Regions from separate parts of the Hydrogenophaga sp. L310 genome, predicted to be linked through region 1. Evidence: riboswitches for the same ligand, from Rfam matches in the RefSeq annotation. Region 1 holds a riboswitch; the other holds the start of a gene.
What was found. A riboswitch is a leader RNA that binds a small molecule or an ion and turns the genes downstream of it on or off. The one in region 1 is predicted to bind S-adenosylhomocysteine.

Region 2: linked by a shared signal. The riboswitch ahead of ahcY (adenosylhomocysteinase) and the one ahead of metH (methionine synthase) in region 1 are both predicted to bind S-adenosylhomocysteine.

Annotation. Positions count from the first base shown of each region.
Region 1 covers NZ_JBVPZA010000008.1:64,230-71,265, reverse strand. Annotated here, with positions in the region: gene AC0GNO_RS14470 (DNA-methyltransferase) at 456-1,496, shown strand; gene AC0GNO_RS14465 (hypothetical protein) at 1,497-2,657, shown strand; gene AC0GNO_RS14460 (hypothetical protein) at 2,837-3,055, opposite strand; gene AC0GNO_RS14455 (sigma-54-dependent Fis family transcriptional regulator) at 3,154-4,749, opposite strand; S-adenosyl-L-homocysteine riboswitch at 4,814-4,933, shown strand; gene metH (methionine synthase) at 4,994-7,036, shown strand, end outside.
Region 2 covers NZ_JBVPZA010000003.1:50,734-57,769, reverse strand. Annotated here, with positions in the region: gene AC0GNO_RS06925 (TlyA family RNA methyltransferase) at 1-651, opposite strand, end outside; gene ahcY (adenosylhomocysteinase) at 658-2,094, opposite strand; S-adenosyl-L-homocysteine riboswitch at 2,163-2,250, opposite strand; gene AC0GNO_RS06915 (HAD-IIB family hydrolase) at 2,305-3,114, shown strand; gene AC0GNO_RS06910 (MFS transporter) at 3,176-4,408, shown strand; gene AC0GNO_RS06905 (YeeE/YedE family protein) at 4,416-5,552, opposite strand; gene AC0GNO_RS06900 (hypothetical protein) at 5,690-6,076, shown strand; gene uvrA (excinuclease ABC subunit UvrA) at 6,671-7,036, opposite strand, start outside.

The DNA of each region.
Region 1 (7,036 bases):
TCGCCACTGTGTTGACACACTGTCGACACAATGGAGGTGCTTTCGGTTGGGCGCCAGGATTTGCTGTTTGGGGTGCGGGAGGGCAATGCCGGGTTTTGACCCTGAGCAGACGTTCAGCTGTGTGACTGGTCAAGCATTTTCGGCCTATGATCTACGCAGGTGTCGAAGCAGCGCAGTCAGCAAGGTGTTTATGCCAACTCCTATAGAAGTGCATCATGATGTACTACGTAAATCATTCGACCAAATTATGAAATTCCGCGACTTTGCATAACAGCGGCGATGTGTTAATCCTTTGTATTGTCGTTTAACTCAAATTTCGCAAACAACCAAAGAGCACTGTTTCGCAGCTCGTTACGGTTACATCTTATAGCCAGTTTGCAAATATCTTTATGCCTGATAAACAACGCGCACCCAGAAATCGGACGCTCATCTGCTCAGCAGAGGAGATTGAAAGCTTGTCGAAAGAACTTGCCGTATTCGACCTCCCAGCAGCGCCAAGCGCTCTGGACGGTAAAGTAATCAATCAAGACCTTTTCGAGGTGGCGAAGTTTCTTCCTGAGGCATTTGCCGATCTCATAGTCCTCGACCCACCATACAACCTTTCCAAAAATTTCCATGGCCACGTCTTCAAGGGGAAAGAAAAGGATGAGTATGCTGAGTATTTCGGTGTGATCCTTGACGCCGTATTACCTGCCCTCAAACCGAATGGCACAGTTTACGTTTGCTCGGACTGGAGGACGTCAATGCACATTGCCCCAATTTTGGAAGATCGCCTTTGCGTCCGGAACCGGATCACCTGGGAGCGCGAAAAGGGTCGCGGGGCGAAGACCAATTGGAAGAACAATACCGAGGACATTTGGTTTTGCACAAAATCGAAAGGCGACGACTACATCTTTAATGTAGATGCCGTCAAGCTCAAACGGAAGGTAATTGCGCCTTACCGTGATGCCGAAGGAAGACCAAAAGATTGGGACGAAGATCAAGATGGCAACTACCGTCTCACACACCCATCGAACATCTGGACGGACATCACGATTCCATTTTGGTCGATGCCAGAGAACACGGATCATCCAACCCAAAAACCAGAAAAACTGATTGCTAAACTCGTGCTGGCGAGCACTAACGTGGGAAGCGTTGTTTTTGATCCTTTCCTCGGTAGCGGCACTACGGCGGTAGTCTGCAAAAAACTGTCGCGCCGGTTCGTGGGTGTAGAGCAAAACACCGAGTATTGCTGCTGGACGATGAAACGGCTCGCTCTCGCTGGTCTTGATCCCACTATCCAAGGTTACGCGGACGGAGTTTTTTGGGAGCGTAACTCGCTTGCCAATCAAAAGACGGAAGCAACTAAAGCAGCTCTAACAGCTTCACCAAAGGCTTCCGATTCCCTTTTGACAAAAGCAGATACGCCCGAAAAACCGGCTGAGGCCGCGAGGCGACGGGGGCGACCGCGCATGGTCCAGCCTGAGTCCACCGAAGAAACTCTGAATCTTTTCTAGATGAGCAAACTCCCTGCACTTCTCCAATTTGTAGCGACGCACCGTGGCATCAATGACAAAACCAAACTCACGAAGTTAATCGTGGAGAAGTTTGGCCTCACCCAAGATCGATCAGTCTATTACTGCAACGACTTCGCCATCCGGTTTTCGTCCGGTGCTGGCCCTAGCTTTTCAAACACGATTCTATCGTTGTCAAACTTGAAGAAGGTGGATCATATCCCCTTCCTCGTGTGCTTGGTCACTCCCACAGAAAACCACGTACTTGTCGCCAACTCGACCTTCTTGCGCAAGATCAGCCATTCAAGCCAACAACTCCGAGTAGATAATATCAGGGGTAGTTTCAATGGTTCCGATATCATTCGAGAGTTGGAAGGCATTTACAATGTGCCCGAGAACATCCAGAGGCTGTTCGATGTTCACCGAGAAATTGGTTTCGAGGACAATCTTCCACGCTTGGTGGAAGCGACAAACAACATTATCCCCACAGGACGCAAATTCATTGTCTCACCTGATGCTGAATTTCGCATCTTAGAAGCCCCGGAACGAGCGGCACGATTCGTCGCCTCGGCAGATGCGGTGGCGTTGAAACGAGAACTCGACGAGCGAGTCGAGCGATTCAAGAACGAAATCCTCGTCGCCTCAATGATCGAGAACGTGAACGTGCGAGGTCGTATTATCGAGTATCTTATTGCGGGCGAGGATGATGCCTTGCGTCAGCAGCTCATTACAACTTTGCAAAATCGGGAAACATCGAAAGGCATCCCGGCTTTCAAAACCAATAATACCCTCGGCGACTATCAACGAATCTTCGAAGAATACGTCACCGAGACTGACGTGAAGACCAAAATCATGGTGCTATCATCGAATCCAAAGGCCTACAACCTTGATAAAATATTGGAATTTCTGGCCACCGAAAAGACCGTATTCATGTTCTATTTCGTAGGTGTCGATCCGGCGAGGATCGCGAACACAGTACTGGTGTCCATGTTCCAGGCTGATTTGCTCGCGTCAACGATCTTGCTAAAGCACTGGAGTGGTCGGAACTCGCGAGGCGTATCGCAGTTTGAAGGCAGGACCATCGAATCTATTATCCGAAAGCCCCGGGCTGAGATTGACATAGACTATGCAAAGGGATTTTTACGTAATCTCATTGCGCTATAGCTTGATGGAATTGGAAATTCGGGTAAGGGCGGTACAGGTAAAGCACAGTACTCCTCACGGCCGATGTACTTCACACTTTTTTACGTTCATCAACTGTTGTTTGCTCTGGGCCGTGAGTGACATGCTCACCCCGACCGTCTTTGCAGATGAATCGGCACGCAATCCGTTCAGCCCGTCGTCTATCGGCAAACCAGGTCGTCAGCATCCAGCGCAGGCGGGCGCATCAGGTCTTCGTCGATGCCCATCACAGCGCTGGCCCGTTCGACGGCCCGCCACAGCAAGGGCGGCATCTTCAAAATCTCGTCGGGCGTGTCGGCCTGAGCGATCCAGCGGCTGATCTGTTGGTGCTCGTCGGGCGTCAGCAATGCCAGGTGCAGCATCTCGTCGATTGTTTTCATGGCGGCTTCGGATCGGTCTTGGGGGTCTTGGGGAATGGCACAGATGCTGTCACAGATCGCTGGCGCGGGCTTTCACTCCAGGCCTTCACCCCGGCCCTTCACCGCAAACCCGCCTTCCTCAGCCGGTAGCCAAACTGCCGCAGCGTGAGCCCCAGGCTTTGCGCCGCGCGCGACTGGTTGCCCTGGTGGCGGGTCAGCGCTTCTTGCAGGGTCTGCGCGTTGTGTGAGCCCGCGCTTTGGTAGTCGCGCACCAGCCCGGCGCCGGCGGGCTGGGCGGGCGCGATCGGGGCCGAGGCGGGCGCCGCGTCGGCCAGCGCCTCGGGCATGAAGCGCTCCAGCGCCGCGGCCGTCACCAGCGTGTGGTCGGCCAGCAGCACCAGGCGCTCGATCAAATTGCCCAGCTCGCGGATGTTGCCGGGCCAGTCGTGCGCTTCCAGCCGCGCCAGCGCGTCGGGCGCGAGGTTGACGTTGCGCTGGTGCGCCTGGTTGGCGCGGCTCACGAAATGCAGCGCCAGCGCGCGCACGTCTTCGCGCCGCTCGCGCAGGCTGGGCAGGCGGATCGGGATCACGTTGAGGCGGTAATACAGGTCCTGCCGGAAGCCGCCGGCCTGCACCTCGCGCGCCAGGTCGCGGTTGGTGGCCGCGACCAGCCGCACGTCGATGCGGATCTCGCGCGTGCCGCCCAGGCGCACCAGCGTGCCTTCCTGCAGGGTGCGCAGCAGCTTGCTCTGCATGGCCAGTGGCAGTTCGCCGATCTCGTCCAGGAAGATGGTGCCGCTGTTGGCCTGCTCGAACCAGCCCGCGCGCGCCGTGCTCGCGCCGGTGAAGGCACCGCGCTCGTAGCCGAACAGTTCCGATTCAAACAGCGTGTCCGGAATGGCCGAACAGTTGACCTTGATGAAAGGCTGGTCGCGCCGGCCGCTGGCCAGGTGCACCGCGCGGGCAAACAGCTCCTTGCCGGTGCCCGATTCGCCCAGCAGCAGCACCGTGGCCTGCGACTGCGAGACGCGCTCCAGCTCGCCCAGCGCCTGCAGCAGCGCGGGCGAGCGGCCGATCAGTCCGTAGCGCGCGCTGCCCACGTCGAGCGCGTGCTCCAGCGCTTCGTTGCGCGCGGCCAGTTGGCGCCGCTCTTCGGCCACCAGCTGCTCCAGCTGCAGCAGCTGGCCGGCCAGCGTGGCCAGGATGCGCAGCAGCGCCAGGTCGTCGTTCAGGTGGCGCTGGCGGCTGCGGATGCGGTGGCAGGCCAGCACGCCGACGGTGGCGCCGTTCACCTCGATCGGCAGCGCGATGAAGGCCACGGTCTGCGGCGGCATCTCGGTGCGAGTGACGGTGCGAAAGAGGAACAGCGGCTCGGCGTCCACATCCTGCACGATGGCCGGCAACCCGCTGGCCAGCACCCGCCCGGTGATGCCTTCGCCCCAGCGGAACACGCCGCGCGCCGCCTCAAGGGCGGTGAGGCCGTAGGCGTGGCGGACGGAGGCCGTGCGCTCCTGCCCCGGCACCGGTTCGTCGGCCAGCACCATGCGGCCCCGGTTCAGGCCCAGCAGCTCGCTCATGAGGTGCAGCATCTCGCGCAGCACGAAAGCCGGCGCCAGGCTGCGGCCCACCAGCTTCATCACCTCGCGCATGAGCAGCAGCTCCTGGGCGTGCCAGTCGGTGGCGGGGGTGTCGGGGTCGGTGCGGTGGGGGGGCATGCCCGGGGAGCTAGCAAACATCGCACCAGATGCGTGCGCTGGCGGTTGGCGGCTAAAATCATGGCCTCTCAAGGAGCGCTGCAGCGCCACCCCGACGCGCTTGTGTCGGGGCCGGTGTCAGGCTTGAGAGTCCGGGCTTTCATCGCCCTGCCGGCCAGACCGGCCCCAACGGCGCTCACCAGTTTCAGAACCCTTTCTGGTGAGCCCCATGTCCGACGTGATTTCTTCCGTACCCGTTCCCCCCATGCTGCTGTCCGGCCTGGAGCCGCTGCGCATCGGCGAAGGCAGCCTGTTCGTCAACGTGGGCGAGCGCACCAACGTCACCGGCTCCAAGGCCTTCGCCCGCATGATCCTGAACGGCGAGTACGAGCAGGCGCTGGCCGTGGCGCGCCAGCAGGTGGAAAACGGCGCGCAGGTGATCGACATCAACATGGACGAGGCCATGCTCGACAGCAAGGCCGCGATGGTGAAGTTCCTGAACCTGATCGCTGGCGAGCCCGACATCGCGCGCGTGCCGGTGATGGTGGACAGCTCGAAGTGGGAGGTGATCGAGGCCGGTCTGCGCTGCGTGCAGGGCAAGGGCGTCGTCAACTCGATCAGCATGAAAGAGGGCGTGGACGAGTTCAAGCGCCAGGCCGGGCTGGTCAAGCGCTACGGCGCCGCCGCGGTGGTGATGGCCTTCGACGAAAAGGGCCAGGCCGATACCTATCAACGCAAGATCGAGATCTGCGAGCGCGCCTACCGCATCCTGGTGGACGAGGTCGGCTTTCCGCCCGAAGACATCATCTTCGACCCCAACATTTTTGCGATTGCCACCGGCATCGAAGAGCACAACAACTACGCGGTCGATTTCATCAACGCCACGCGCTGGATCAAGCAACACCTGCCGGGTGCCAAGGTGAGCGGCGGCGTGTCCAACGTGTCGTTCAGCTTCCGCGGCAACGACCCGGTGCGCGAGGCCATCCACACCGTGTTCCTGTACCACGCCATCAAAGCCGGCATGGACATGGGCATCGTCAACGCCGGCATGGTGGGCGTGTACGACGAGCTGGAGCCCGAACTGCGCGAGCGGGTGGAAGACGTGGTCTTGAACCGCCGGCCCGACGCCGGCGAGCGGCTCGTTGAAGTGGCCGAAAACGCCAAGGGTGCGGCCAAGGACGACAGCAAGAAGAACGAGTGGCGCGCGCTGCCGATCCGCGAGCGCCTGAGCCACGCGCTGGTGCGCGGCATGAACGAGTTCATCAGCGAAGACACCGAGGAAATGTGGCGCGAGATCGAGCGCGACGGCGGCCGCCCGCTGAACGTGATCGAAGGCCCGCTGATGGACGGCATGAACGTGGTCGGCGACCTGTTCGGCCAGGGCAAGATGTTCCTGCCGCAGGTGGTGAAAAGCGCGCGCGTGATGAAGCAGGCCGTGGCCCACCTGCTGCCCTACATCGAAGCCGAAAAGCTGGCCCAGGCCGCCGCCGGCCAGGACGTGAAGACCAAGGGCAAGATCGTCATCGCCACCGTCAAGGGCGACGTGCACGACATCGGCAAGAACATCGTCACCGTCGTGCTCCAGTGCAACAACTTCGAGGTCGTGAACATGGGCGTGATGGTGCCCTGCCACGAGATCCTGGCCAAGGCCAGGGAAGAGGGCGCGGACATCGTGGGCCTCTCGGGCCTGATCACGCCCAGCCTCGAAGAGATGCAGTACGTGGCCAGCGAGATGGAGAAGGACGCGCACTTCCGCGAGAAGCAGATCCCGCTGCTGATCGGCGGCGCCACCTGCAGCCGCGTGCACACCGCCGTGAAGATCGCGCCGCACTACAGCGGCCCTGTGGTGTACGTGCCGGACGCGTCGCGCAGCGTGAGCGTGGCGCAGGGCCTGCTGAGCGACCAGGCTGCGACCTACATCGCCGAGCTCAACGCCGACTACAACAAGGTGCGCACACAACACGCCAACAAGAAGCAGGTCACGCTGTGGCCGCTGGACAAGGCGCGCGCCAACAAGACACCGATCGACTGGGCCAGCTTCAAACCCACCCAACCCAAGTTCATCGGCAAGCGCCAGTTCAAGAACTTCGACCTCGCCGAGATCGCGAAATACATCGACTGGGCGCCGTTCTTCCAGACCTGGGATTTGGCCGGCCCGTACCCCGCCATCCTGCAAGATGAAGTGGTGGGCGAGCAGGCGCGCAAGGTGTTTGCCGACGCGCAGGCCATGCTGAAGAAGATCATCGAAGGCCGCTGGCTCAGCGCCAACGGCGTGATCGGCCTCTACCCGGCCAACACGGTGAACGAC
Region 2 (7,036 bases), on a different contig from region 1:
CTCGCGCACCAGCACATAGCTCGCCGCGTCCTTCACCAGGCCACCCTTGCCGATCTGGCCCGGTTGCAGTTCGAACTGCGGCTTGACCAGCATCAGCAGGCTGCCTTGTGGTTTGAGCAGCGGCACGATGGCCGGCCAGACCAGCGTCTGCGAGATGAACGACAGGTCGCCCACGATCAGGTCGAAGGGCGCTGCCGCCTGTGCACCACCAGACGCCACCAACTGCTCGGCCGTGAGTTCGCGCGCGTTGCACTTTTCGATGCAGACCACCCGCGCATCGCTGCGCAGCTTCGGGTGCAACTGACCCTGCCCCACGTCCAGGCCCACCACCTGGGCGGCACCGCGCTGCAGCAGGCAGTCGGTGAAACCACCGCTGCTCTGCCCCACGTCCAGACAACGCAACCCCGTCGCATTGATGCCGCAGTGCAGGAGCGCGCCGTCCAGCTTGAGCCCGCCGCGCGACACGAAGCGCGACTCCGCCGTGTCCAGCAGCTCCAGCTCCACCGTCTCGCGCAGTTCGTCACCGTTTTTGCTCACGGCCTTCCAGTCGCCACCGGGCACCCGCCAGCGCACCCCGGCAGCGATCAGCCGCTGGGCCTGCGAGCGCGAAGCGGCCAACCCTCGCTCGACGAGCAACTGGTCAGCGCGCATCGGCGATCAATAGCGGTAAGAGTCCGGCTTGTACGGACCTTGCTTCGGCACACCGATGTACGCCGCCTGCTCGTCGCTCAGCTCGCTCAGCATCGCGCCGACCTTCTTCAGGTGCAGACGGGCGACCTTCTCGTCCAGGTGCTTGGGCAGCACGTAGACCTTGCCGTTTTCGTAGAAGTCGCTGTGCGTGAACAGCTCGATCTGCGCAATCGTCTGGTTGGCAAACGAAGACGACATCACGAAGCTCGGGTGGCCGGTGCCGCAGCCCAGGTTCACCAGGCGGCCCTTGGCCAGCAGGATGATCTTCTTGCCGTCCGGGAAGATCACGTGGTCCACCTGGGGCTTGATCTCTTCCCACTGGCACTTCTCTTCCAGCTGGGCGACCTGGATCTCGTTGTCGAAGTGGCCGATGTTGCAGACGATGGCCTGGTCCTTCATGGCGGCCATATGGTCGAAGGTGATCACGTCGCGGTTGCCGGTGGTGGTCACGAAGATGTCGGCCTTGTCGGCGGCGTACTCCATGGTCACGACCTTGTAGCCTTCCATCGCAGCCTGCAGGGCGTTGATGGGGTCGATCTCGGTCACCCACACCTGGGCGCTCAGGGCGCGCAGGGCCTGGGCCGAGCCCTTGCCCACGTCGCCGTAACCGGCCACGCAGGCGACCTTGCCGGCGATCATCACGTCGGTGGCGCGCTTGATGCCGTCCACCAGCGATTCGCGGCAGCCGTAGAGGTTGTCGAACTTGCTCTTGGTCACCGAGTCGTTCACGTTGATGGCGCGGAACATCAGACTGCCCTTGACCGACATTTCCTTCAGGCGGTGCACACCCGTGGTGGTTTCTTCGGTCACACCGATGATCTGGGCGCTCTTGCGGCTGTACCAGGTGCTGTCTTCGGCCAGCTTGGCCTTGATGGCGGCGAACAGGACGCGTTCTTCTTCGCTGCCCGGGTTGGCCAGCACGCTCTGGTCCTTCTCGGCCTGCTTGCCCAGGTGCATCAGCAGCGTGGCGTCGCCGCCGTCGTCCAGGATCATGTTCGGGCCTTCGCCTTCGCTGCCCTTGGGGCCGAAGTCGAAGATGCGGTGGGTGTAGTCCCAGTAGTCGGTCAGGGTCTCGCCCTTGACGGCGAACACCGGCGTGCCGGCGGCGGCGATCGCGGCGGCGGCGTGGTCCTGCGTGGAGAAGATGTTGCACGACGCCCAGCGCACTTCGGCGCCCAGCGCTTGCAGGGTCTCGATCAGCACGGCCGTCTGGATGGTCATGTGCAGCGAGCCGGTGATGCGCGCGCCCTTGAGCGCCTGCTTGGGTGCGAACTCTTCGCGGATGGCCATCAGGCCGGGCATCTCGGTTTCGGCGATGCGGATTTCCTTGCGGCCCCAGTCGGCCAGGCCGATGTCGGTGATGACGCAGTCGGCGTTGACGGCGTTGGGAATGCGTGCGTTCATGGTTCGCTCCAGATGAGGTTGGCAATAACCACTGGACGCGGGGGCAAAAAAAAGCCCATCGCACGTTCAGTGGATGAGCGTCGTTGCATGGATTTCCGAGCCTCACGCCCCGCGCTGACCGGTGGTCAGGGGTGCGCTGCAACGCTCCTCGGATCACATGATTCTACCGCAGACGGGCTTTTTGCGCATCTGCGAAACTCTTCAGCCTTTATGCCTCATCTCACCCTTTCCGACTGGCCGGCGGCCGCGCGCAGCCACATCCACGGTGTGCTCACCGACATCGACGACACCCTCACCACCGGGGGGGCGATCACGCCGGACGCGCTGGCCGCCCTGCAAGCCCTGCGCGCAGCGGGCCTGCCGGTGTTCGCCATCACCGGCAGGCCCGCGGGCTGGAGCGAAGCCTTTGCGCTGGACTGGCCGGTGAACGCCATCGTGGCGGAAAACGGCGCTGTCGCGCTGTCACGCGACCCGGGCGGCACGCTGCACAAGACCTACCTGCAGGACACCGCAACACGGCAAACCAACTTCGAACGCCTGCAGGCGGTGGCGCAGCGCATCCTGAGCGAGCTGCCGCAGACCCGCCTGTCGCAGGACAGCCCCGGGCGCGAGACCGACATCGCCATCGACCACAGCGAGTTCGCGCAGCTGGACGGTGCGACCATCGCGCAGGTGGTGCGCCTGATGCAGGCGGGCGGCCTGCATGCCACGGTGAGTTCCATCCACGTCAATGGCTGGATCGGCGAACACGACAAACTGGCGGGCGCGCGCTGGGTGGTGCGCGAACAGCTCGGCCGGAATCTGGACGCCGAGCCCGAGCACTGGGTCTACGTCGGCGACTCGACCAACGACGCGGTCATGTTCGGCCACTTCCCGCACAGCGTGGGCGTGGCCAACGTGGCGCGGTTCTGGGACCGGCTCGACCACCGCCCGCGCTATGTGACCCGGAGCGAGCGTGGTGCCGGCTTTGCCGAGGTGGTGCAGGCCCTGCTGGATGGCCGCGAGGGAAGGACCGCATGAGCCCCCGTCCGGCCGTTCCGAAAGGGACTCGCAGCGCAGCCCGAAGGGCGGAGCCTGCCCGATGAGCGGACACCCGCTGCCGCCCGGCCACGGCGGCCTGGCCCTGCCCGCATCACCCCCCTCGCAGGCCCGCCTCGGCCTGGTGGCCATCTTTGGCTCCACCTTCTTTGAGCTGGTGGGCTACTTCATGCTCATGCCGCTGCTGCTGTTGCGCCTCAAGGGCGACGGTGTGTCCAACGCGCTGGCGGGCCTGCTGGCGGCCACGGGCTGGGTGGGCGTGTTCGCCATCACGCCGTTTGCCTCGGCGATCACGCAGCTGCTGGGGCGGCGCCCCACGCTGTGGCTGGCGGCGCTGGTGCCGGTGCTCAGCACGACCGGGTTTCTGTTCACCCGCTGGCTGCCCGCCTGGTTTGTGTTCGAGTTCGTCGCCGGCGCGGCGTCGGGCCTGCGCTGGGTGCTGGCCGAGGCGGTGGTGGCCGAGTTCGCGCCACCGCAGCGGCGCGGGCGCCTGGTGGGCCTGTTTGAAACCATGGTGGGCACCACCTTCGTCATCGGACCCGCGCTGCTCGCCACCGTGGGCGCGCAGAGCCCGGTGGCGCTGTGGATCGTGCTTGCCAGCATGACCCTCGGCCTGCTGTGGAGCCTGTTGATCCCGAGGCTGCCGGGCGCCACGGATGCCCACAGCGCCCGTGTGGGCCTGCAAGGCGTGTGGCACGCGCTGCGCGCGCACCCGCTGATCATGACGGTGGGTTTCGTCGGTGGTTTCTTCGAAAGTGGGCTCACATCCATCCTGCCGCTGTACGGCCTGAGTCTGGGGCTGGGCGTGACGGCGGCGGCCTTGCTGGTCTCGGCCAGTGGCCTGGGCAGCGCGCTCATGATGCTGCCCGCCGGGCTGCTGGCCGACCGCTTGGGCGCCCTCCCACGCTGGGGTGACCCGCGCAGCGCCCGCCTCGCGCTCATGCGTTGGTGCGCGCTCGTCACGCTGGCTGCCACGGCGCTGATCCCTTTTGTCGCGGGCACGCCCTGGCTGGCGGCGGCGGTGGCGTTTTCATGGGGCGGCGCCGGCGGCAGCCTCTACACGCTGGCGATGATCGACATCGGCTCGCGCGAAGAAGGCATCACCCTGGTCAACAGCACCGCCGTGCTGGTGCTGTCGTACACCCTGGGCGGCGTGCTGGCGCCCGCGCTGGGTGCGGCCATGCTGGACTGGGCACCGGCGCTGGGCTTTCCGGCGCTGCTGCTGGCGGTGGCCGGGCCGGGCTGGTGGCTGCTGCACCGCACCGGCCGCGGTTAGGCTCTGTTCAGGGCGCTGCCGTCGGAGCGCTGGCCGCCAAGGGAGCCGGCTCGGGCGAAGGTGCCGGCGCGGGTGCCGGCTTGTGCGCCCCGTCGAACACACGGTCGGCCACACCGCCGCCCACCCACATGCCCACGAGCGTCACCCAGGCCGTGACGGCGAAGATCGCGCCGCCCGTCATGCCCGCGCCCACGGCGCAACCACCGGCCAGCATGGAGCCAAAACCCATCAGGACGGCACCGATGATGTAGCGCGGCATGGTGTAACCGCCGCCGAAACCTTCGAGCTTCCAGTCGCGCCCCACCAGCGCACCGATCAGCGAGCCCAGGAACACGCCGGGCATCAGACCGAGGTCGAAGTTCCAGGGGTCGTTCGGGTTGCTCAGCACGCGCATCAGCCATTCGGCCGAGGGGCCACTGAAGGTCATGCCCTGGACCTGCACCGGCTCGAACGAATGCGCGAGCACCTGGTAGGTGGCCAGCCAGGCCAGCGCCACGGCCAGACCGGTGCCGATGCCGCCAGCCCACTTCCAGAAACCCCAGCCGCTGTAGTAGGCAAAAAACAGCGCCGTCACCAGCCACACCGCGGCGAAAGCCAGCCCGTCCATCGGGCCGACGCCCACCACCGCCAGCAGGCTGCGCGCGGGGCCACCGTCCACCGTCCACCAGCCGGCGATGGTTTCGCGCCAGGGCGACAACACGCCACTGAGCGAAGCCTGCGCCGTCACGGCAAAGATCAGTCCCGAGAGCAGCGCCCGCAGGTTGCCGTTGGCCGAGAGCACCAGCAGGCGGCTGGCGCAGCCGCGCGTCATGACCATGCCGACACCAAAGATCAGTCCACCGATGAGCGCACCGGACAGGCTGCCGCGGGACGACAGCTGGCGCGCGGTGCTCACGTCGAGCAGCCCCGAGACCACGAACAACTGCACGGCCACCACGGCGGTGGAAAAGGCCAGCAACCAGACCGCGAGCTTGTCGCCGAACTTGCCGTGCCAGAACTCGATCACGGCCGCGCGCAGGCAGAACCTGGAGCGTTGCGCGAAGAAGCCGAAGGCCAGCCCGGTGAGCAGGCCACAGACCGCCAGCACACCCGGTTCACCAAAACGCTCGATCCAGCCCGTCCAGTCCATGACGACTCCATTCATGAAAATATGCGCAAGCGACCATGTTACGCCCGCCCGCGGTGCGGGACTTGATGCGGCGCAACATCCGGTGAACCGGTCAACACGGGTAAGCTCAAACCAGCCGACTGCTTCCTGAAATCGTCCCTGAAAGGAAATTCATGGCCATCCCCTGGCTGGTTGCCCTGAAAGTCATCCCCTGGGGCGACGTGATCGAACATGCGCCCAAGGTGCTCAGCGCCGCGCGCAAGTTGCTCGAACGACAGCGCGCTCAGACCCCGGCGACGCCACCGGCCGTCGAGGTCATCGAGATGCCGGCGGGTGAAACACCGAGCCTGGGGGAGCTGACCAACCGCCTGATCGTGGCGCAGCAGCAGATTCATCATCAGGCCCAGGCGCAGGAACAGCTGACCCAGACCGTGGCCGAACTGGCCGAACAGAACGCGCGCCTGGTCACCGCCGTGGAGGCGCTGCGCGTGCGCACGCGCCTGCTGCTCTGGGGTTTTGCGGTGCTGGCACTGGCGCTGGCCTGGATGGCCTGGGCCTGAACCGGGAAGCCGCCGCTCTGGTGGTGTCCGTCGGACGGCTCCAGCGCTGGCAAAACGGCAACCCGTCGGCGGCACCAATGTCGGCCCGAGGCACCGGGCGGCAAAGGCATCTTGCCCGCCAGGTCCTTGAGCGCTGAAACCAGCGTGGGAAACAGCGGCGCGTCGCGCCAGGTGTTGAGCGGGCAAAGCGCCAGCAGCGCGAGCACGAAGGCTGGCACCGCGCCCAACCCGGCCGCGCGCAGACCCAGGAAAACATCCCGGGTGAGTGCTCAGGTCAGCAAGGCGGGGAGCGGCCAGACCCACACCCGGAACAGGGCAAGCTGCCCCTGGAAGATGATTTGCGACCTGTGCGGGTGGCACCCGCTCAGGGGGGGAAACGTTGGCGAAGCTCTTGGGCAAAGAGCTGAAACACCTGCGCAATCAGCACTTGTCCGTCCTGATCCCGTCGGGTACCTTGGTGTTTTTGTACCCGGAGTCGCCGAACCACAATTTGCAGGCTTACAAGCTGCCTGGGGCGGCGTCGTCGGGTAGAGGGTGATCGCTGGTCAAAGAAACGCGCGTTTCTTTAACTGGCGTATCGGCCAAGGCAAAGATTCACGCCCGCGCCAACACTGGCCCCAGCACCCTGCCCGTGTGCGTGCCCAGCCGCACCACCTCGTCGGGTGGGGCTTCGGCCACCACGCGGCCACCGCCACCGCCGCCTTCGGGCCCGAGGTCGATGATCCAGTCGGCTTCGGCCATCACGTCCAGGTCGTGTTCGATCACGATCACGCTGTGGCCGCCGTCCACCAGCCGGTGCAGCACGCGGATGAGTTTTTCCACGTCGGCCATGTGCAGGCCGACCGTGGGTTCGTCGAGCACGTAGAGCGTGTGCGGCGCCTTCTGGCCACGGCGGCCGATGTCGTCGCGCACCTTGCTGAGTTCGGTCACGAGCTTGATGCGCTGGGCTTCGCCACCGCT